DNA from 3 places in the Streptomyces erythrochromogenes genome. Region 2 is predicted to be linked to each of the others. Evidence: predicted binding sites of a transcription regulator. Region 2 holds the regulator's gene; each other region holds the start of a gene.

The links. Region 2 encodes HrcA, which represses chaperone genes, less so after heat shock. Its sites were predicted from a motif close to TTNGCACTCNGNNNNNCNGAGTGCNAA; they were not measured.
Region 1: a site for HrcA is predicted at 898-924, ahead of groL (chaperonin GroEL). Genes of this name have one in related genera too.
Region 3: a site for HrcA is predicted at 5,079-5,105, ahead of groES (co-chaperone GroES). Genes of this name have one in related genera too.

The regions. Positions count from the first base shown of each region.
Region 1 covers NZ_CP108036.1:4,587,691-4,594,592, forward strand. Annotated here, with positions in the region: gene OHA91_RS20925 (MoaD/ThiS family protein) at 1-146, shown strand, start outside; gene OHA91_RS20930 (cold-shock protein) at 532-738, shown strand; gene groL (chaperonin GroEL) at 1,056-2,675, shown strand; gene OHA91_RS20940 (hypothetical protein) at 2,862-3,455, shown strand; gene OHA91_RS20945 (hypothetical protein) at 3,487-4,026, shown strand; gene OHA91_RS20950 (phosphoribosylanthranilate isomerase) at 4,132-4,731, shown strand; gene OHA91_RS20955 (hypothetical protein) at 4,945-5,127, shown strand; gene OHA91_RS20960 (serine/threonine-protein kinase) at 5,137-6,837, opposite strand.
Region 2 covers NZ_CP108036.1:5,503,562-5,510,463, reverse strand. Annotated here, with positions in the region: gene OHA91_RS25135 (carbohydrate kinase family protein) at 1-172, opposite strand, end outside; gene OHA91_RS25130 (ribonuclease Z) at 350-1,255, opposite strand; gene OHA91_RS25125 (histidine triad nucleotide-binding protein) at 1,259-1,618, opposite strand; gene OHA91_RS25120 (16S rRNA (uracil(1498)-N(3))-methyltransferase) at 1,698-2,441, opposite strand; gene OHA91_RS25115 (nitronate monooxygenase) at 2,438-3,529, opposite strand; gene dnaJ (molecular chaperone DnaJ) at 3,685-4,821, opposite strand; gene hrcA (heat-inducible transcriptional repressor HrcA) at 4,822-5,838, opposite strand; gene OHA91_RS25100 (MBL fold metallo-hydrolase) at 5,992-6,735, shown strand; gene OHA91_RS25095 (DUF3097 domain-containing protein) at 6,746-6,902, shown strand, end outside.
Region 3 covers NZ_CP108036.1:3,466,737-3,473,638, forward strand. Annotated here, with positions in the region: gene OHA91_RS15475 (LysR family transcriptional regulator) at 1-423, opposite strand, end outside; gene OHA91_RS15480 (MOSC domain-containing protein) at 512-1,198, shown strand; gene OHA91_RS15485 (SDR family NAD(P)-dependent oxidoreductase) at 1,230-2,003, shown strand; gene OHA91_RS15490 (ester cyclase) at 2,111-2,821, shown strand; gene groL (chaperonin GroEL) at 2,886-4,514, opposite strand; gene groES (co-chaperone GroES) at 4,627-4,935, opposite strand; gene OHA91_RS15505 (hypothetical protein) at 5,195-5,644, shown strand; gene OHA91_RS15510 (response regulator transcription factor) at 6,011-6,691, shown strand; gene OHA91_RS15515 (sensor histidine kinase) at 6,684-6,902, shown strand, end outside.

The DNA of each region.
Region 1 (6,902 bases), 920 kb from region 2:
GCGTCCTGGACGACCAGGGCAAGCTCCGCCGGTTCGTGAACGTCTACGTCAACGACGACGACGTGCGCTTCGAGGGCGGGCTGGCGGCGGTGACGCCGGACGGCGCCGGCGTCTCGATCATCCCGGCCGTCGCGGGCGGCTGCTGACCCTCCCGGTAAACCGAAATTACCCCCTCCGCTAAAAGCGGAGGGGGTAATTCTGCTTGATTGGGCACGGTAGAGTTGGGGAAGTCCCCTCCGCTGGACTTGCCCGCTGCATATGAACGGGTCGCGTGAGGGTCGACATCGGGTCAATGTGCAGGTGCGGTATGGGGCTTTGGCGAAATTTGCCAGGCCCGAGTTGCCCTGGAATATGCCAAATTTTCACTCTATTTCAATGTTTCTCGGTGTCCAGAATTCTCGTCGGATTGACCTGTTGCAGACAGCACTCGCGCAGATACATTCAGCCTCGGTCGACGCGTTCCGACGCAAGTTCTGACCCGGGAACGCGAAGTGCGTTCCCGCGCAAGGGCCAGTAATAGGGGAGTTAGGCATGGCTCAGGGCACCGTCAAGTGGTTCAACGCGGAGAAGGGCTACGGCTTCATCGCGGTCGACGGTGGTGCGGATGTGTTCGTCCACTACAGCGCCATCCAGATGGACGGGTACCGCACCCTTGAAGAGGGTCAGCGGGTCGAGTTCGAGATCTCGCAGGGCCAGAAGGGTCCGCAGGCGGACATGGTCAAGCTCGCGCTCGGCTAGTCCTGGAGCATCGACCACAGACGCTCGGTCTTCCGTCGAAGACCCGGAAGACCTACGAGGGGCCCACATCCCGGACACGGGATGTGGGCCCCTCGCGTGTCACCTGGGCCTTCGTCGAAGCCGCTTGCACTCCAGGGGGTCGAGTGCTAATCATTGGCGTTAGCACTCTCCGAGTGAGAGTGCTACTGAAACGAGGACCGGGTCGGTGAGGCCCGCAGGGTCCGGTGGGAAGGAACCGCCGGGCACGCAGGCCGTCCGTCGCGGGCGCGGGCGCGGTCCTGGGAGCAATCCACCGCTGTCCGGGAGGACCACTTCAGATGGCCAAGATCATTGCGTTCGACGAGGAGGCCCGCCGCGGCCTCGAGCGTGGGATGAACCAGCTCGCCGACGCCGTCAAGGTCACCCTTGGCCCCAAGGGTCGCAACGTCGTCCTTGAGAAGAAGTGGGGCGCCCCCACGATCACCAACGATGGTGTCTCCATCGCCAAGGAGATCGAGCTCGAGGACCCGTACGAGAAGATCGGCGCCGAGCTGGTCAAGGAAGTCGCCAAGAAGACGGACGACGTCGCCGGCGACGGTACGACCACGGCCACCGTCCTGGCCCAGGCGCTCGTCCGCGAGGGCCTGCGCAACGTGGCCGCCGGTGCCAACCCGATGGCCCTCAAGCGTGGTATCGAGAAGGCCGTCGAGGCCGTCTCCGCCGCCCTGCTCGCCCAGGCCAAGGACGTCGAGACCAAGGAGCAGATCGCTTCGACGGCCTCCATCTCCGCCGCCGACACCCAGATCGGCGAGCTCATCGCCGAGGCCATGGACAAGGTCGGCAAGGAAGGCGTCATCACCGTCGAGGAGTCCCAGACCTTCGGTCTGGAGCTGGAGCTCACCGAGGGTATGCGCTTCGACAAGGGCTACATCTCGGCGTACTTCGCCACCGACATGGAGCGCATGGAGTCGTCCCTCGACGACCCGTACATCCTGATCGTCAACTCCAAGATCGGCTCGGTCAAGGACCTGCTGCCGCTCCTGGAGAAGGTCATGCAGTCCGGCAAGCCGCTGCTGATCATCGCCGAGGACGTCGAGGGCGAGGCCCTGTCGACCCTGGTCGTCAACAAGATCCGCGGCACCTTCAAGTCCGTCGCCGTCAAGGCCCCGGGCTTCGGCGACCGCCGCAAGGCCATGCTCGGTGACATCGCCATCCTCACGGGCGGCACGGTCATCTCCGAGGAGGTCGGCCTCAAGCTGGAGAACGCCGGTCTCGACCTGCTCGGCCGCGCCCGCAAGGTCGTCATCACCAAGGACGAGACCACCATCGTCGACGGTGCCGGTGACAGCGACCAGGTCGCCGGTCGCGTGAACCAGATCCGCGCCGAGATCGAGAACTCCGACTCGGACTACGACCGCGAGAAGCTCCAGGAGCGCCTCGCGAAGCTGGCCGGCGGCGTGGCCGTCATCAAGGCCGGTGCCGCGACCGAGGTCGAGCTCAAGGAGCGCAAGCACCGCATCGAGGACGCCGTCCGCAACGCGAAGGCGGCCGTCGAGGAGGGCATCGTCGCCGGTGGCGGCGTGGCCCTGCTGCAGGCCTCCGCGGTCTTCGAGAAGCTGGAGCTCGAGGGTGACGAGGCGACCGGCGCCAACGCCGTGAAGCTCGCCCTGGAGGCCCCGCTCAAGCAGATCGCCGTCAACGGTGGTCTCGAGGGTGGCGTCGTCGTCGAGAAGGTGCGCAACCTTCCGATCGGCCACGGCCTGAACGCCGCGACCGGCGAGTACGTCGACATGATCGCCGAGGGCATCATCGACCCGGCGAAGGTCACGCGCTCCGCGCTGCAGAACGCCGCGTCGATCGCCGCGCTGTTCCTGACCACCGAGGCCGTCATCGCCGACAAGCCGGAGAAGGCTGCGGCCGCTCCGGGCGGCATGCCGGGCGGTGACATGGACTTCTGATCGACCTGTTGGTTGATCGGCTGTTCTCGAACGAGGGCGGCACCCCCCGCGGGGGGTGCCGCCCTCGGGCGTTCCCGGCCGGTGTGGCCCGCTCGATCATGATCGTCCCCGTATTCCTCCGGATGGGCCCGATCGGGCGGTGAAAACCGCTGGCCGGGGTGGGCGGGGGCGTGTGAACGTACGGCCATGGGGAACTCCGTCGCTCATCCCGTGCTGCGCACCGCCGATCCGGCCGAGGCCTATGCAAAGGCGCGACATCTGTGCGGGCTGCTGGCCGAGAGGTACGCGCAGGTGTACGTGGGCGCCGTGGCGCTGACGGTCGCGGACCTGCGTCGGCTGGCGGGGCTGCTGCCGGATGCGATCCACGACTACGTGGAGGGGCGCAGCGATCCGGTGACGGGCGAGACCCTCTACTTCGCTCTGGACGTGGCGACGGCCGCCGACACCGAGCTGACCGCAGAGCTTCCGCTCTATTGCGCCGTGGAGGAGCTGCCGGGCGGGGTCCGCGACGAGGACTTCGTCCGGGCCGTGGGCGCCGGGCCGGCTTCGGTGCGGTGGGAGGGGTGCTGGCCCGACGAGCCCGAGTTCGGCTCGTACCCCTCACCCGGTTACGACGGTGTGCAGCTCGTCCTCAACAGCGACGAAAGCCAATGGTGCCGGCGGACCACCGGGGTCCACTCGCTCTACGTCCACGTGACCAAGCACGGCGACCCCGGCCGGGCCGAGCGGCTCGCCGCCGCGATCGGCGGGGCCGTGCTGGGCGAGCCGGAGCAGGGCTGAGGGCGGGATGGGGAGTTCGCGGGCGTATCCCGTGTACCGGACCGATGACGTCGGTGAGGCGTACCGGCGGGCGCGGATGTTGTGCGGGCGGATGCGGCCGCTCGAACCGGAGATGTGGCTGTGCGCGCGGACCGAGAGCGTCGCCGAGGCCCGGGGAATGGCGGCGCTGCTCCCGGCGGGGATGTTCGATCCGTCGGACTACTGGGCGGCGGCGGACACCTGGTACCTGGGTGCCGAACTGCCGCGCGACGACCGCGAACTGGCGGCGGCGCTGCCGCTGACCGTCGACGCGTACGCGGCTCCCGGGCCGGTGGAGCAGGCGTTCCTGCGGGCGCTGCGCGGCGGGGCGGCCACGATGCTGTGGCGGGGAGCCTGGCCGGACGTGCCCGGCATACCGTCCTCGTCGGCCGACCCGACGAACCAGCGTGTGGAGTTGGACCTCAACGAGGACCATCCCGACGGGCGGCACACCGTCTACGTGCACTTCGCGACCGCCGACGACGCGGGCGCCGCCCATCTCGCGGCCTTCGTCGGCGGGACCGTGCTCGGTCCTGTGCAGGTGGGGCGGTGAGCGACGCCCGGCCGGAGTACGCCGGCATGCGCGCGGGCGGTCGGGCATGCCGGCGGCTCCGGCCCGGCTCCGGCCCGGCCGTCCGGGTCCGCATAGGCTGGACGCATGGCTGACCTCTTCGTCAAGATCTGCGGGCTCAGGACCGCGCCGGACGTCGACGCCGCGGTGGCGGCCGGGGCCGATGCCGTCGGGTTCGTGTTCGCGCCCGGCAGCCCCCGTACGGTCGACGCCGCCACCGCGCGCGAGCTGGCGGCCCGGGTGCCGGACACGGTGCTGACCGTCGGGGTGTTCCGCGGGCAGTCCGTCGAGGAGGTGCGCCGCTTCGCCGAGGAGAGCGGAGTGCGGGGCGTACAGCTGCACGGCGAGGAGGGCCCCGAGGACTTCGCGGCGCTTCGCGCCGAGGGCCGCACCCTGCTGCGGGCCACGGCCCGGCGGGTGGAGCGCTGCGGTGAGTACGGCGAGGACCTGCTGCTGCTCGACGCCCCCGACCCGGGCTCCGGCAAGCCGTGGAACTGGGGCTCGGCGGACTTCACCGCGCCCGACGGCCGGTGGCTGCTGGCCGGCGGGTTGAACCCGGGCAACGTGCGCGAGGCGCTCGCCGCCACCGGGGCGTGGGGCGTGGACGTGTCCAGCGGCGTCGAGCGGGAGCGCGGCGTGAAGTCTCCGGAGCTGATCCGCGCCTTCGTCGAGGCGGCCCGCGGCTGAATCGCGGGGCCCACGCCGACGCCGCGCCGGTGCCGACGCCGATGCCGACGGCCCCGGCACGACTGCCGTGGGCCGCAGTCCGTGGGCCGCGGCAACACGATCGGTGTTGGCACGGCCGTCCACGCCCCGTGACGCGGCGGCGCATGGGATGCGGGGGACGGGGCATCCGGGCGGTGAGGGCGGTTCGTCGTCCAGGAGCAGGAGGTGGAAGCCGTGCGCCGTACGAAGGTGCTGAACTCCTTTCCCGCCGGTGACCCTTACGGCAGTTGGCCCGCCGAGGAGTACGCGGCCAGGTGCCGGGAGCGGGGCCAGCGGGCGACCGTCGTGATGGACCTCGACCGGGACGCCTTCCTCGTCGTGGCCCTCGACGCGGACGCGCCGCAGCGGGCGGCGTGACGCCCTGCGTCAGGAGGCCGCGCGCCAGACCGTCATGTCGGCCCTGATCCAGCTGGGGTCCTTCGACAGGCCCGGGGCCGACTTGATCCCGATGACGAACAGCGCGATGTCCCCCGAGGGGTGTCTGACGCAGACCTCGCTGCCGGCCGCCAGGACATGCAGCGTCAGGTCGTTCTCCCTGGCGAACCTCAGCTCCTCGCGGCACGTTTCGAGGTTGCCGGTGCCCGCCTTCTGCGGCATGGAGAACACGCTCGCGTCGCTCTGCATCGTGCAGCCGCTGGCCAGCCCGCACTTCATGCGGATGTCCCCCGTGCGGTCGCCGTCGTCGTGCTGGACGGGCTCCTTGATGCTGATCGAGTTCTTCTCGTTCAGCTCCAGCCCCGGGTAGGGGACGGGCTTGGGCGGCTGGGACGCGCTCGGCGTCGGAGTGGGCGAGGGGGTGGCTCCGGTCGCCGGCGCCGGGCCGGACGGCTTGGCCGCGGCCGCCGCCTCACGTTCGGCCGCCCGGTCCGTCACGTCCATGAGCTTCCAGCCCAGGCCCCCGAGCGTCAGCGCACCCGTCACCGCCGCCACGGTGGCGACCCGCGCGGTCCGCCGCCGCTTGAGCCCGGCGGCCGCCGCCGCCGCGGCCGATGTCGCCGGCGACGCCGCGGCTCCCGCCGGGGCGGCCGTCACGTGTCCCGCGCCGCCCGGGGCCGCACCGCCCGGGGCCGCACCGCCCGGGGCCGCACCGCTCGGGGCCGCGTCCCCCGAGGCCGCGCCGCCCGAGGTGTCGCTCCCCGACGTCGCGCCTGCCGCGGCGGGCCGTGCGACCGGCTCCGGTACCTCCTCCTCCAGGCCGGCCACCTCCCGCCAGACGGCCGGTCCGCCGCCGGCGGTGGCCTCCTCGCCCAGGTAGGCGCGGCACCACGCCAGGATCTCCGCCGGGGTGGCCCGCTCTGCCGGTTCGGTGGCCAGGCACAGCGCGAACAGCGGACGCAGCGGCTCCGGCAGCCGGGTCAGGTCGGGCTGGGAGTGCACGATCCGGAACAGCACGGTCATGGACGGCCCGTCCCCGTACAGCGGCTTGCCCAGCGCCGCGAACGCCGCGGTCTGCCCGAGCGCGAAGACGTCGGTGGCCGGCGTGGTCTCGCCCGCCAGCCCCTGCTCGGGGGCCATGTACTGGGGCGTGCCGATGGTGTTGCCCGTGGCGGTGGCCGTCAGGCCGGAGGCCTGCGAGATGCCGAAGTCGATGACCCGGGGCCCGTCGGCGGCCAGCAGCACGTTCGACGGCTTCAGGTCCCGGTGCACGATGCCCGCGTCGTGGACGGCCACGAGGGCCTCGGCCACGCCCGCGATCAGCCACACCACCGCGGCGTCGGGCAGCGGCCCGCGCCGGGCGACGGCCTCCGACAGCGAGGGGCCGGGCACGTAGACGGTGGCCAGCCACGGCGGCGTCGCCTGCGCGTCGGCGTCGATCAGCTCGGCCGTGTACGCGCCCCGGACCCGCCGCGCGGCCTCCACCTCCCGGCGGAAGCGCCGCCGGAAGGTCGGGTCCTCGGCCAGCTCGGGATGCACCACCTTGATCGCGACGGGGCGGCCGCCCTGGGTGTGCGACAGGTACACCCGGCCCATGCCTCCCGAGCCCAGCCGCGCGGCGAGGCGGTAGCCGCCCACGGTCTGCGGATCGTCAGCCCGCAGCGGTTGGAACACATCGGTCGCGCTGTTCATCGGTCTCCCCCCGATCCCCCCGTGACCAACCGGTGAGTTGATCCACGTAACCCTAAGCGCCGGGT
Region 2 (6,902 bases):
CGCGCGCCCAGGACTCCGTACCGCGCACCGGCGCCGAGTCGAGGCCGGTGAAGATGATGTCGAGGAAGACCGTCCCGGTCAGGAAGACGTCGCAGCCGGGTTCCTCCGGGTCGCGCAGCGGACCGAGCGGGTCCACGGCTGCGGTGCGGCTGTCGAGGTCCCGACTGGTCACGGTGGTCTCCCCGGTTGATCTCGAAGGGCCGTTTCTCGGTGAAAGCTGCCAGGTCTCCCCACCAGGGGCGGGACCAAAACCCAGTGTGGCGCAGGTCACCCACAACATGCCCTGCGACCCGATCGCCGCAACCCGCGGGGGCGGGCCCGGGACTCCGCGCGTCCCGGGCCGCGAGCGTCAGCCCCGCTTCGGCAGCGGCACCCTCATCAGGTCCGCGGCCACGGTGAGCTCCCCCTCGAACCCCGCCGCCCGCGCCTGGCGTTCGAACTCGGCCGGGTCGGTGTACCGCTGCGAGAAGTGCGTCAGCACGAGGTGCCGTACGCCCGCGTCCCGCGCCACGCGCGCCGCCTGGCCTGCGGTGAGGTGCCCGTGGTCGGTGGCCAGCCGCTCGTCCTCGTCGAGGAAGGTCGACTCGATCACCAGCATGTCGCAGCCCTCGGCGAGCTCGTCCACGCCGGTGCAGAGCCGGGTGTCCATGACGAACGCGAAGCGCTGCCCGGGCCTGGGCTCGCTGACCTCCTCCAGGGTGACCTCGCCGAGGCGCCCGTCGCGCTGGATCCGGCCCACGTCGGGCCCCTTGATCCCGTGCCGGGCGAGCAGTTCGGGCACCATCCGGCGGCCGTCGGGCTCGGTGATCCGGTAGCCGAAGGACTCCACCGGGTGCGAGAGCAGCCGGGCCTCCAGGACGTACGAGGCCCCGTGCGCGACGGTTCCGTCCTCGGCCACCGGTTCCTCGGTGATCGGCACGGTCTCGCGGTAGGCCGTGGCGTACCGGAGCCGGTCGAAGAACTTCTGCCCCGACGCCGGGTAGTGCGCGGCGACGGGGTGCGGAACCTGGTCGAGATTGATCCGCTGGATCACACCGGCGAGGCCGAGGCTGTGGTCACCGTGGAAATGGGTGATGCAGATCCGGTTGATGTCGTGCGCGGCGACCCCGGCACGCAGCATCTGCCGCTGCGTGCCCTCGCCCGGGTCGAAGAGGATGCCCTCGCCGTCCCAGCGCAGCAGGTAGCCGTTGTGGTTGCGGTGGCGGGTGGGCACCTGGCTGGCGGTGCCCAGCACCACGAATTCCCTGGCGGACACGTGCTATCCCGGGGGCCACTGGAGGCCGCGGCCGCCCAGGACGTGCGCGTGGGCGTGCCAGACGGTCTGGCCGGCCCCGGAGCCGGTGTTGAAGACGATCCGGTAGCCGTGGTCGTCGATCTTCTCGTCGGCGGCGACCTGTGCGGCCTCACGCAGTATGTCGGCGGCGACGCCCGGCTCGGCGGCCGCGAGGGACGCGGCGTCGGGGTAGTGCACCTTGGGGATGACGAGCACGTGCGTGGGCGCCTGCGGGTTGATGTCCCGGAAGGCGACGGTGGTCTCGGTCTCCCGGACCACCGTCGCCGGGACGGCCCCCTCGACGATCTTGCAGAACAGGCAGTCGGCCTGCGGTTCCCCGGCCATTGCGCACCCTCCCGTGACGTTGATCGGTCCGGGCATCGTATCGAGCCGGGCGCCCGCCGCGGGCGCGCATTCCAGCCGGTCAGGCCCAGCGTCCGGTACGGGCGAGCAGGACCGCCGCGGCCGCGGTGCCGGCGGTGGAGGTCCGCAGGACGGAACGGCCCAGGCGGTAGGGGTGCGCCCCCGCCGCGGCGAAGACCTCCAGCTCCTCCGGGGAGACGCCGCCCTCCGGGCCGACCACCAGGACGACGGAGCCGGCGGCGGGCAGCTCGGCCGTGGCCAGGGCCTGCGAGGGGGTGTCGCGGTCCTCGTGCAGGACCATCGCCAGATCGGCGCCGGCCAGCAGCGCCGCGACCTGCTTCGTGGACATGGCCTCGGCCACCTCAGGGAAGCGGACCCGGCGGGACTGCTTGCCCGCCTCGCGGGCCGTGGCCCGCCACTTGGCCAGGGACTTGGCCCCTCGGTCGCCGCGCCACTGCGTGATGCAGCGCGAGGCCTGCCAGGGCACGATCGCGTCCACGCCGGTCTCGGTCATGGTCTCGACGGCCAGCTCGCCGCGGTCCCCCTTGGGCAGGGCCTGGACAACGGTGATGCGGACCGCGGGCTCCTCCTCACGCCCGGCGTCGGCGACCGCCACGACGAGCCGGTCCTTGCCCTCGGCCGCCTTGACGACCGCCTCCGCCCAGCCGCCCCGGCCGTCCGTCAGGACCACCTGCTCACCCGGGTTCAGCCGCTTCACGGACACGGCGTGCCGGCCCTCCGGGCCGTCCAGGACGAACTCCGCCCCCGCAGGGACCTCTTCGACCACGAACACCGGGGCCGTCATGACGCACTCCTCATCTGCATTTCCTTCAACATCCTCTGCGCCTGGGCCAGTTCGGCCGCCAGCACCTCCACCAGCTCCGCCGCCGGCAGCGCCCGCGCGAGCCGGTGCCCCTGGCCCGCCCACAGGGCCATGCCCTGCGGGTCGCCGGCCGCGGCGGCAGCCTTGCGCAGCCCCGAGGTCAGGTGGTGGACCTGGGGGTAGGCGGCCGGGGCGTAGGGGCCGTGTTCCCGCATGAAGCGGTTGACCAGCCCCCGTGCCGGCCGCCCGGAGAAGGCCCGGGTCAGCTCCGTCCGGACGAAGAGCGGATCCGTCAGCGCCTTCTTGTGCACGGGGTCCGCACCCGACTCGGGACACACCAGGAAGGCCGTCCCGAGCTGCGTCGCCGCCGCGCCGGCCGCCAGCAGCGCGGCGATCTGGCCTCCCCGCATGACCCCGCCCGCGGCGATGATCGGCAGGGCCACCGCCTCCCGTACCTGCGCCACCAGCGCGAGCAGTCCCACCGCCGCCGTGCCGTCGATCTGCGGGTCATCCCGGTGGGTGCCCTGGTGGCCGCCCGCCTCGACGCCCTGGACGCAGACGGCGTCGGCGCCCGCCTGCTGGGCGCTGCGGGCCTCCTCGACGGAGGTCACCGTGACGACGGTGTACGTACCGGCCCTGCGCAGGGCGGCGAGGGCCGCGGGGGCGGGACAGCCGAAGGTGAACGACACGACCGGGACCGGGTCCTCGAGGAGGATGGCGAGCTTGGCGTCGTAGCCGTCGTCGCTGGTGCCGATGATGTCCTCCTCGGCGAGCGAGATCGCGTACCAGCTGGCCTCCCCGGCCAGCTGCCCGCGGTACGCCTCCACCGCCGCCGGGTCGACGTACCCGGTCTGCGGCATGAAGAGGTTGACGCCGAAGCGGTGCCGGGTGAGCGCGCGCACCTGCTTGATCTCCTGGTACATCCCGTCGGCGGTCTTGTAGCCGCCGGCCAGGAAGCCCAGTGCGCCGGCCTCGCACACGGCGGCGACGAGCGGCGGGCAGGAGGCGCCGCCCGCCATGGGAGCCTGCACGATCGGGTGGGGGGAGAGACCGTTCGCGGCGGTGGACATGGCTGCATCGTGCCACGTCCGGCCCATGGCGCCGAATCACCGCTTTCGCCTGGCATAGTCCGCTTCCCGGCGGGCGGACGGACGGCCTCCGGGAGTACGCGAAGAGCCCGGCCGGGTCTCCCCGGGCCGGGCTCGAAGCGGTGCCCGCCGTGCGGTCAGCGACCGTTGAAGGCGTCCTTCAGGCGGCTGAAGAGGCCCTGCTGGCCCGGCGCGAACTGGCCCATGGGCCGCTCCTCGCCGCGCAGCTTCGCCAGCTGGCGCAGCAGTTCCTCCTGCTGGGCGTCCAGCTTGCCCGGGGTGGTGACCTCGACGTGGACGATCAGGTCGCCGCGCCCGCCGCCGCGCAGGTGGGTGACGCCGCGACCGTGCAGCGGGATCGCCTGGCCGGACCCGGTGCCGGGCCGGATGTCGATCTCCTCCAGCCCGTCCAGCGTCTCCAGCGGGCACTTGGTGCCGAGCGCGGCCGCCGTCATCGGGATGGTGACCGTGCAGTGCAGGTCGTCCCCGCGCCGCTGGAAGGTCGGGTGCGCCAGCTCGTGGATCTCCACGTACAGGTCGCCGGCGGGGCCGCCGCCGGGGCCGACCTCGCCCTCGCCCGCGAGCTGGATCCGGGTGCCGTTCTCGACACCGGCCGGGATCTTGACCGTGAGGCTGCGGCGGGAGCGGACCCGTCCGTCGCCCGCGCACTCGTGGCACGGGGTCGGGACGACGGTGCCGAAGCCCTGGCACTGCGGGCAGGGGCGCGAGGTCATGACCTGGCCCAGGAAGGACCGGGTGACCTGCGAGACCTCACCGCGGCCGCGGCACATGTCACACGTCTGCGCCGAGGTGCCGGGGGCTGCGCCCTCGCCGGAGCAGGTGGTGCAGACGACGGCCGTGTCGACCTGGATGTCCTTGGTCGTCCCGAAGGCCGCCTCGTCCAGCTCCAGGTCGAGGCGGATCATGGCGTCCTGGCCGCGCCGGGTCCGCGAGCGCGGGCCGCGCTGCGAGGCCTGGCCGAAGAAGGCGTCCATGATGTCGGAGAAGTTGCCGAAGCCGCCCGCCCCGAAACCGCCGGCTCCGCCGCCGCCCGAGGAGGACAGCGGGTCGCCGCCGAGGTCGTAGACCTGCTTCTTCTGCGGGTCCGACAGCACCTCGTAGGCCGCGTTGATCTCCTTGAAGCGCTCCTGCGTCTTCGGGTCCGGATTCACGTCCGGGTGGAGTTCACGCGCGAGGCGCCGGAAGGCCTTCTTGATCTCGTCCTGCGATGCGTCGCGGCGCACGCCGAGAACGGCGTAGTAGTCCGTGGCCACTTACGACTCCGCCAGGATCTGTCCGACGTAACGTGCCACTGCGCGTACCGCTCCCATCGTTCCGGGGTAGTCCATGCGGGTCGGTCCGACCACGCCGAGTTTGGCGACGGATTCGCCGCCCGAACCGTAACCGACCGAGACGACCGACGTGGAGTTGAGCCCCTCGTAGGCGTTCTCGTGCCCGATCCTTACGGCCATTCCCGACTCGTTGGCCTCGCCGAGGAGCTTGAGGAGCACGACCTGCTCCTCCAGCGCCTCCAGCACCGGCCTGATCGTCAGGGGAAAATCGTGTCCGAAGCGGGTGAGATTGGCGGTACCGCCGATCATCAGCCGCTCCTCCGCCTCCTCGACCAGGGTTTCGAGGAGCGTCGAGAGGACGGTGGAGACGGTGCCCCGGTCGTCGGCCTCGAAGGACTCCGGGAGGTCCTGGACGAGCGGGGGCACATCGGTGAAGCGCCTGCCGACGACCCGGCTGTTGAGCCGGGCCCGCAGGTCGGCGAGCGAGGCCTCGCCGAAGGGGCTCGGACAGTCGACGAGCCGCTGCTCGACGCGTCCGGTGTCCGTGATCAGGACGAGCATCAGGCGCGCGGGGGCGAGCGAGAGCAGCTCCACGTGCCGGACGGTCGACCGGGTCAGGCTCGGGTACTGGACGACCGCGACCTGACGGGTGAGCTGCGCGAGCAGCCGCACCGTGCGGCCGACGACGTCGTCGAGGTCGACGGCCCCGTCGAGGAAGTTCTGGATGGCCCGGCGCTCGGGCGACGACAGCGGCTTGACCCCCGCGAGCTTGTCGACGAAGAGGCGGTAGCCCTTGTCGGTGGGGATCCGGCCGGCGCTGGTGTGGGGCTGGGCGATGTAGCCCTCTTCCTCCAGCACCGCCATGTCGTTGCGCACGGTGGCGGGCGAGACGCCGAGCCGGTGCCGCTCGGTGAGCGCCTTGGAGCCGACCGGCTCTTCCGTCCCGACGTAGTCCTGGACGATGGCGCGCAGCACTTCGAGTCTGCGTTCGCTGAGCATCGCGCACACCTCCAGCGTGATCCGTTGCCGTGTTCTGACGTGTTCTGGCGTTCGCTGGCACTCTGTACGTCCGAGTGCCAGAGAGCCCCCGCTCAGTGTACGGCCGGGTAGTAAGACCCTGGCAAGGGAGGCCCGCCAGGGTAGCGTCGCGGCATGGACGTACGTTGGGAAGAGGCGGGCTGGGAACGGCTCACCGGAAGGGCCGGCCGGCGGCGTCTGCCGGTGTGGGACTGCACGGTGGGGCTGGTGGTGGGGGACGAGTCCGTCCTCCTGGTCGATCCCGGCTCGTGCGTGCGCGAGGGTGCCGAGGTGCGGGCCGAGGCCGAGCGTCTGACGGGCCGGAGCGTGACCCATATCGCATTCACGCACGGCCACTTCGATCACGTACTGGGCGCGGCCGCCTTCCCCGGGGCCGAGGTCTTCGGGGCGGTCGGGCTGGCCGCGCTGCTCGCCTCGGGCCGCGAGGAGCTGCGCGGGGACGCGGTGCGGCACGGGCTCGCAGAGGCGGAGGCGGCCGAGGCGGTGGACCTGCTGGTGCTGCCCGGCCATCACGTGTCGGGCGAGTGGACCCTGGAACTGGGCGGGGTGCAGGTGCTGCTGGCCAACGTGGGGCCCGGGCACACCGGGCACGACCTGGCCGTCTTCGTCCCGGGCGAACGCGAGACGGTGTTCTGCGGGGACCTGGTCGAGGAGTCGGGCGAGCCGTTGGCTGGCCCGGACGCGGTGCCCCGGCAGTGGCCCGCCGCCCTGGACCGCCTGCTGTCGCTGGGCGGCGAGGACGCTCTGTACGTGCCGGGTCACGGAGCGGTGGTCACCGCGGAGTTCGTGCGTGCGCAACGCGCCACACTGGCGGCCCGTTCCGGCGTGTCGGAGGCGGGAGGCGCGCGGCTCTCCTAGTGTCGGCCGGATGCGCGAGTACTCCCCCGACCTGACCCCGCAGTGGAAGCGACCCAAGGCCGTGCCGGAGGTCGCCGCGGAAGCGGACCTGGTGGTCGAGGTGGCGGGTACGGACTTCTGCGGCGCGGTGGTGGCCTGCGAGGCCGGCACGGTGACCCTGGAGGACC
Region 3 (6,902 bases), 2.0 Mb from region 2:
GTCGCCCTCGCGCAGCATCTCCACGGACCGCGGCGGCTCGGCCTCGACCAGCGAGATACGGGTTCCGGGGTGCTCGGCACGCATCGCCGCGAGCGCGGTCGGCACCAGGGTGGAGCTGCCGCTGGGGAAGGACACGAGCCGTACCCGGCCCGCGCGCAGCCCGGCGATGGCCGCGACCTCCTCCTCGGCGGCGGTCAGCCCGGCCAGGATCCCGGCGGCATGCCGGACCAGGGCCTCCCCGGCCTGGGTCAGCCGCATCTCGCGGCCGGTGCGGATGAGCAGTGGGGTGCCGGCCGACTGCTCCAGCGCCTTCATCTGCTGGGAGACGGCGGGCTGGGTGCAGCCGAGTTCGCGCGCGGCGGCGGAGAAGGATCCGGTCCCGGCTACGGCGCGCAGTACCCGGAGATGACGTGCCTCGATCACCCTTCGAGCATAAGGCCCTCTTTGACCGTCGCGCGAATACCTCTGTGACGCTTTGGGGCCGCCCGGTTAGCCTGTGCCCATGGGTCCCATGCATCTGATCTCCGTGAACGTCGGCACCGCCACGCCTTCCGAGTACACCGACGCGGAGAGCGGGGTGACGGGCATCGGCAAGCGCCCCGTCCCCGGCCCGGTCCGCGTCTTCGCCCCCGGCGACAAGGCCAGCGGCCTCGGCAGCGGCCTGGAGGGCGACGCCATCTGCAACCGGCGCCACCACGGCGGCGACCACCAGGCCGTCTACGCGTACGCCCGCGAGGACCTGGACCTGTGGGAGCGGGAGCTGGGCCGCGAGCTGCCCGGCGGGCTCTTCGGCGAGAACTTCACGACGTCCGGCATCGACCTGAACACCGCACGGCTCGGCGACCGCTGGCGGGTCGGCGCGGACCTCGTCCTCGAAGTGGCCTCGGCCCGCATCCCGTGCCGCACCTTCCAGGGGGCGCTGGGCGAGGCGGGCTGGGTCAGGCGGTTCACCCAGGAGGCCCGGCCGGGCGCGTACCTCCGGGTGATCCAGGAGGGTTCCGTCTCCCCCGGCGACAGCATCGAGATCATCCACCGGCCGGACCACGACGTGACGGTGCAGCTCTGGTTCCGCGCCTTCACCACCGAGCGCACGCTGCTGCCCAGCACCCTGGCCGCGGGTGCGGCGATGGAGCCCGAGGCGCACGAGACCGTGCGCCGGTACGTGGAGAAGTACGGGACCGGGGCCGGGGCGCGATAACGCTGTCATCCGGGGCGGCTAGGTTGCGCCTATGACGACTGCGTTGATTACGGGATCCACGGCGGGCATCGGCGCCGCCTTCGCCCGGCGGCTGGCCGCCCAGGGGCACAACCTCGTGCTGGTGGCGCGCGACGCCAGGCGCCTCGGCGAGCAGGCCACGGAGCTGCACGACCTGCACGGCATCGAGGCCGAGGTACTGGTCGCCGACCTGTCCACCGAGGGGGGCATCGCGTCGGTCGAGAAACGCCTCGGCGACCGCACCCACCCCGTGGACCTGCTGGTCAACAATGCGGGCTTCGGCAACAAGGGCCGCTACCTCGAGGTCTCCATGGCCGACGAGCTGACCATGCTCAAGGTGCACGTCGAGGCGGTGCTGCGGCTGACCTCGGCGGCATCGGAGTCGATGCGCTCGCGCGGCCGCGGCGGCGTGATCAACGTGGCCTCGGTGGCCGCCTTCGTACCCCGCGGCACGTACGGGGCCAGCAAGGCCTGGGTCGTGCAGTTCACCCAGGGCGCGGCGCGGGACATGGCGGGCTCCGGGGTCCGGCTGATGGCGCTGTGCCCCGGCTTCGTGCGGACGGAGTTCCACCAGCGCGCCGGCATGGGCACGGACAACATCCCCGGCTGGATGTGGCTGGACGCCGACAAGCTGGTGGCCGCGGCGCTGGCCGACCTGGCGCGCGGGAAGACGGTGTCCGTCCCGGACCCGCGGTACAAGGCGCTGATGGGCGTGGTGAAGCTGACGCCGCGCGGGCTGCTGGGCGGGGTGTCCTCGCGCACGGGCCGCAAGTACGGGCCCCAGTAGCGTTCGTGACCCGCCGGTAAGCCTCCGTCGAAGCCCCCACCGAAACCGCCAAACGGGCGAACTCTCCCTAAACTGGACATGTCCCATCTCCAGAGGGAGGCGACGCGATGACATTCGTACAAGTGATCGATTACGAGACGACGCGGTTCGATGAGATGAACGCGCTCATCGACCGCTGGGCGGAACAGAGCAGCGGCAGGCGCACCGCCACGCACACGATGATCGGCCAGGACCGCGAGGCCCGGAACCACTACGTGGACATGGTGGAATTCGCTTCGTACGAGGAGGCGATGAGGAACTCTCAGCTCCCCGAGACGGACCGGATGTTCCAGGAGATGGTGTCCCTCTGCGAGGGGATGCCGAAGTTCATGAACCTCGACGTCGTCCGCGACGAGCACCTCAACAAGCAGCTCGCGAACCGGGTGTTCCAGGAAGCCGCCATGGCCGGCGACATGAGCGTCCTCGACGAGTGCTTCGCGGTGAACTACATCGACCACGACGCCAGCAAGGAGGAGTCCACCGTCATCGGACGCGAGGGCATGCGCTCGGACATGGAGACGTGGCGCGCGGCCTTCGACATGACCTTCGAGCCGACGGCCCAGGTGGCCGAGGGCGACATGGTCACGACGGTGTGGAACTGGCGCGGCGCCCACAAGGGAGAGTTCATGGGGGTCGCACCGACCGGGAAGACGTACGAGATGTCCGGGACGACGACCTTCCGGTGCCAGGACGGAGAGATCACCGAGGGCTGGTGGCACTACAACCCCGGAGCCCTGCAACGCCAGATGGGCGGGACCGGAACGCCCTACGGAACCTGAGGCCCGAACACGGGGAAGGCCCCGCTCCGCGACTGCGGAACGGGGCCTTCGACGTGGAGCGCGATCAGTGGCTGTGGCCGTGACCGTGGCCGTGACCGGCGTCGCCCTCGTCCTCCGCCGGCTTCTCGACGACCAGGGTCTCGGTCGTGAGCAGCAGGGAGGCGATGGAGGCGGCGTTCTCCAGCGCGGAACGGGTGACCTTCACCGGGTCGATGACGCCGGCCTTGACCAGGTCGCCGTACTCGCCGGTGGCGGCGTTGAAGCCCTGGCCCTTGTCGAGCTCGGAGACCTTCGAGGTGATGACGTAGCCCTCGAGGCCCGCGTTCTCGGCGATCCAGCGCAGCGGCTCGACGGCGGCGCGGCGCACGACCGCGACACCGGTGGCCTCGTCGCCCGACAGGCCGAGGTTGCCCTCGAGGACCTTGACGGCGTGGACGAGCGCGGAGCCACCGCCGGAGACGATGCCCTCCTCGACCGCGGCGCGGGTCGCCGAGATGGCGTCCTCGAGACGGTGCTTCTTCTCCTTGAGCTCCACCTCGGTGGCGGCGCCGACCTTGATGACGCAGACGCCGCCGGCGAGCTTCGCCAGGCGCTCCTGCAGCTTCTCGCGGTCCCAGTCCGAGTCCGTGGACTCGATCTCGGCCTTGATCTGGTTGACGCGACCGACGACTTCCTCGTGGCTGCCGCCACCGTCGACGATGGTCGTGTCGTCCTTGGAGATGGTGACGCGGCGGGCGGAGCCCAGTACGTCCAGACCGGCCTGGTCGAGCTTGAGGCCGACCTCTTCGGCGATGACGGTGGCACCGGTGAGGGTGGCCATGTCCTGCAGCATCGCCTTGCGGCGGTCACCGAAGCCCGGGGCCTTGACGGCCACCGCGTTGAAGGTGCCGCGGATCTTGTTGACGACGAGGGTGGAGAGCGCCTCGCCCTCGACGTCCTCGGCGATGATCAGCAGCGGCTTGGAGCCACCCGCCTGGATGACCTTCTCCAGCAGCGGCAGGAGGTCCTGGATGGAGGAGATCTTGCCCTGGTTGATCAGGATGTACGGGTCGTCGAGGACGGCCTCCATACGCTCCTGGTCGGAGACCATGTACGGGGAGAGGTAGCCCTTGTCGAAGGCCATGCCCTCGGTGAACTCCAGCTCCAGGCCGAAGGTGTTGGACTCCTCGACGGTGATGACACCGTCCTTGCCGACCTTGTCCATCGCCTCGGCGATGAGCTCGCCGACCTGCGAGTCCTGCGCGGAGAGCGCGGCCACGGCGGCGATGTCGGACTTGTCCTCGATCGGGCGGGCGGTCGCGAGGAGCTCCTCGGAGACCGCCTTGACCGCGGCGTCGATGCCCTTCTTCAGGGCGGCCGGGGAAGCACCCGCGGCGACGTTGCGCAGACCCTCGCGGACCAGCGCCTGGGCCAGCACGGTGGCGGTGGTGGTGCCGTCACCCGCGATGTCGTTGGTCTTGGTCGCCACCTCCTTCACGAGCTGCGCGCCCAGGTTCTCGTACGGGTCGTCCAGCTCGACCTCGCGGGCGATGGTGACACCGTCGTTGGTGATGGTGGGGGCGCCGAACTTCTTGTCGATGACGACGTTGCGGCCCTTGGGGCCGATCGTCACCTTGACCGTGTCGGCAAGCTTGTTGACGCCGCGCTCGAGGGCGCGACGGGCGTCCTCGTCGAACTTCAGGATCTTCGCCATGGGAGCGGTTCAGCCCTCTCGAAAACTCGGGTTTAACGAGCTACGCCCCTCGCCGCCCGGCAATCAGCGGGGTGACCAGGGGCGTAGCTCAAAGCAGTGCTGTGAAGCGAAATTACTTCTCGACGATCGCGAGCACGTCGCGAGCCGAGAGGACGAGGTACTCCTCGCCGCTGTACTTCACTTCGGTGCCGCCGTACTTGCTGTACAGCACGATGTCGCCGACGGTGACGTCCAGCGGGAGACGCTGGCCGTCCTCGAAGCGACCCGGACCGACCGCGAGGACGACGCCCTCCTGGGGCTTCTCCTTCGCGGTGTCCGGGATGACCAGGCCGGAGGCCGTGGTCTGCTCGGCGTCGAGCGGCTGGACCACAATGCGGTCCTCAAGCGGCTTGATGGCAACCTTGGAGCTGGCGGTCGTCACGATCCGACCTCCCCCTTCGGAGATCCGGGGTTAACTGTCTGAGGTGGCGACCAGGTCGATCCGTCGTCGCGGGTGCCGGACCTGCCTGTCGCTGTGTTGGCACTCACCTGGGGTGAGTGCCAGGTGCGAGACTATTCCGGCGATTAGCACTCGGTCAAGCGGAGTGCCAATTCCCGACCCCCGGGCGTTGCGCGGAGCCCGACCCGATCCCCGAAAACTCCCTTACGCGCACACGTTCGAGATCAGTACTGTCCCGGACATGACCAGGACAAACTCCGGTGTGCGGTGGGTGCACGCCGTCCCGATCGCCATCGGGCTCGCCGTAGGGATCTGGATGTTCCACGCGGCCGTACCGCGGCTCATCACCCAGCTGACGGGTGTGGACGGCAGGTTCAGCGCGGAGCGGTGCGTGTGGGGTGAGCCGGATTCCGATGGGGACCGCACGATGACGTGCGCGGGATCCTTCACCGCCGCCGACGGATCGTTCACCCTCCCCGGGATCAGGATCGACGGCGTCTTCGACGAGCGGCCGCAGGCGCCGGTGGCCGCCCGCGTCAGCGGACCCGAGGCCGACCAGGCCGTACAGATGAGCATCCTCACCTCCCTCGCGCCCATGGGCCTGGGCCTGACCGCCTTCGCCTTCCCGGCCTGGGCGTTGACGGCAGCCGCCCGCGACATCCTGTCCCCTGCGAGGCGCTCGGCAGCGTGAATCCGCCCCGTTCCCGCACGAGGGCCTGCTCGGCCCCTGCGGGTACGCCACGCCACCGCTCCGAAACAGGGGCATCCCCCTGCGTGTCCGCGGCCGAGGGGAGTGGGGACGTGCCGGGGTGTCCCCGCAGGACGAGCGCGCGACCACCGGGTACGGCCGAGACACCCCGCACGCGCCGAGCCGAGGAGACACTCCGGCGGCGGCCCCGCTCCCCGACCGGACCGACCCCGCCGCGCCGCCCGCAGGGCACCCCGCGCCACGGACCGACCGATCCGACCCGGCCGAGCCGGAACGAGCCGCACCGCCGAGCCGCCCGCAGGGCCGCCCGCAGGACACCCGGTTCGGGCGGTATGTGACGCTTGAGCCGTGCGCATCCTCGTGGTCGAAGACGAAGAGAACCTCGCCGAGTCCCTGCGGTGCGGCCTGTCCGCCGACGGACACCTGGTCGACGTCGCGCACGACGGCCACCGCGGCCTGGACCTCGCCCTCGCCGGCGGCCCGTACGACGTCGTCCTGCTCGACCTGATGCTCCCGGGTCCCGGCGGCCACGCCATCTGCACCCGCATGCGCTCCCACGGCGACACCACCCCCGTCCTGATGCTCACCGCCAAGGACGGCGAGTACGACGAGGCCGAGGGGCTGGACGCCGGCGCCGACGACTACCTCACCAAGCCGTTCTCCTTCGTGGTCCTGGCCGCCCGGATCCGGGCGCTCGCCCGCCGCGCCGGAGCCTGCGACCGCGGCACCCTGCAGGCCGGCGACCTCGTCCTGGACCCGCGCGGCCGCCGCTGCCGCCGCGGCGACCGGGACATCGAGCTCACCGCCCGCGAACTCGGCGTACTCGCCTGCCTGATGGAGCAGCCCGGCCGCGCCGTCGCCAAGCAGGACATCCTGGACGAGGTCTGGGACACCCCGCAGGACATCGACCCGAACATCGTCGAGGTGTACGTCTCCTCGCTGCGCAAGAAGATCGACGCCCCCTTCGGCCGCCGCTCCATCCGCACCGTCCACGGCACCGGCTACCGGATGGCCCCCGACGGTGGCTAGCCGACCCGGGATCCGGGCGCGCACCGCCGCGGCCGCAGCCCTCGCCATGGCCGCGGTACTGGCCGCCGGCGGGCTGTGGCTGCACTCCCTGCTGCGGGCCAACCTCCTCGACAACACCACCGGCCGCACCGAACTCGCCGCCCTCAGGGCCGCCGCCCAGCTCGACGCCCGGACCCCGCCGCCGCCCGGCGGGCGGCTGCCCGCCCCCGAG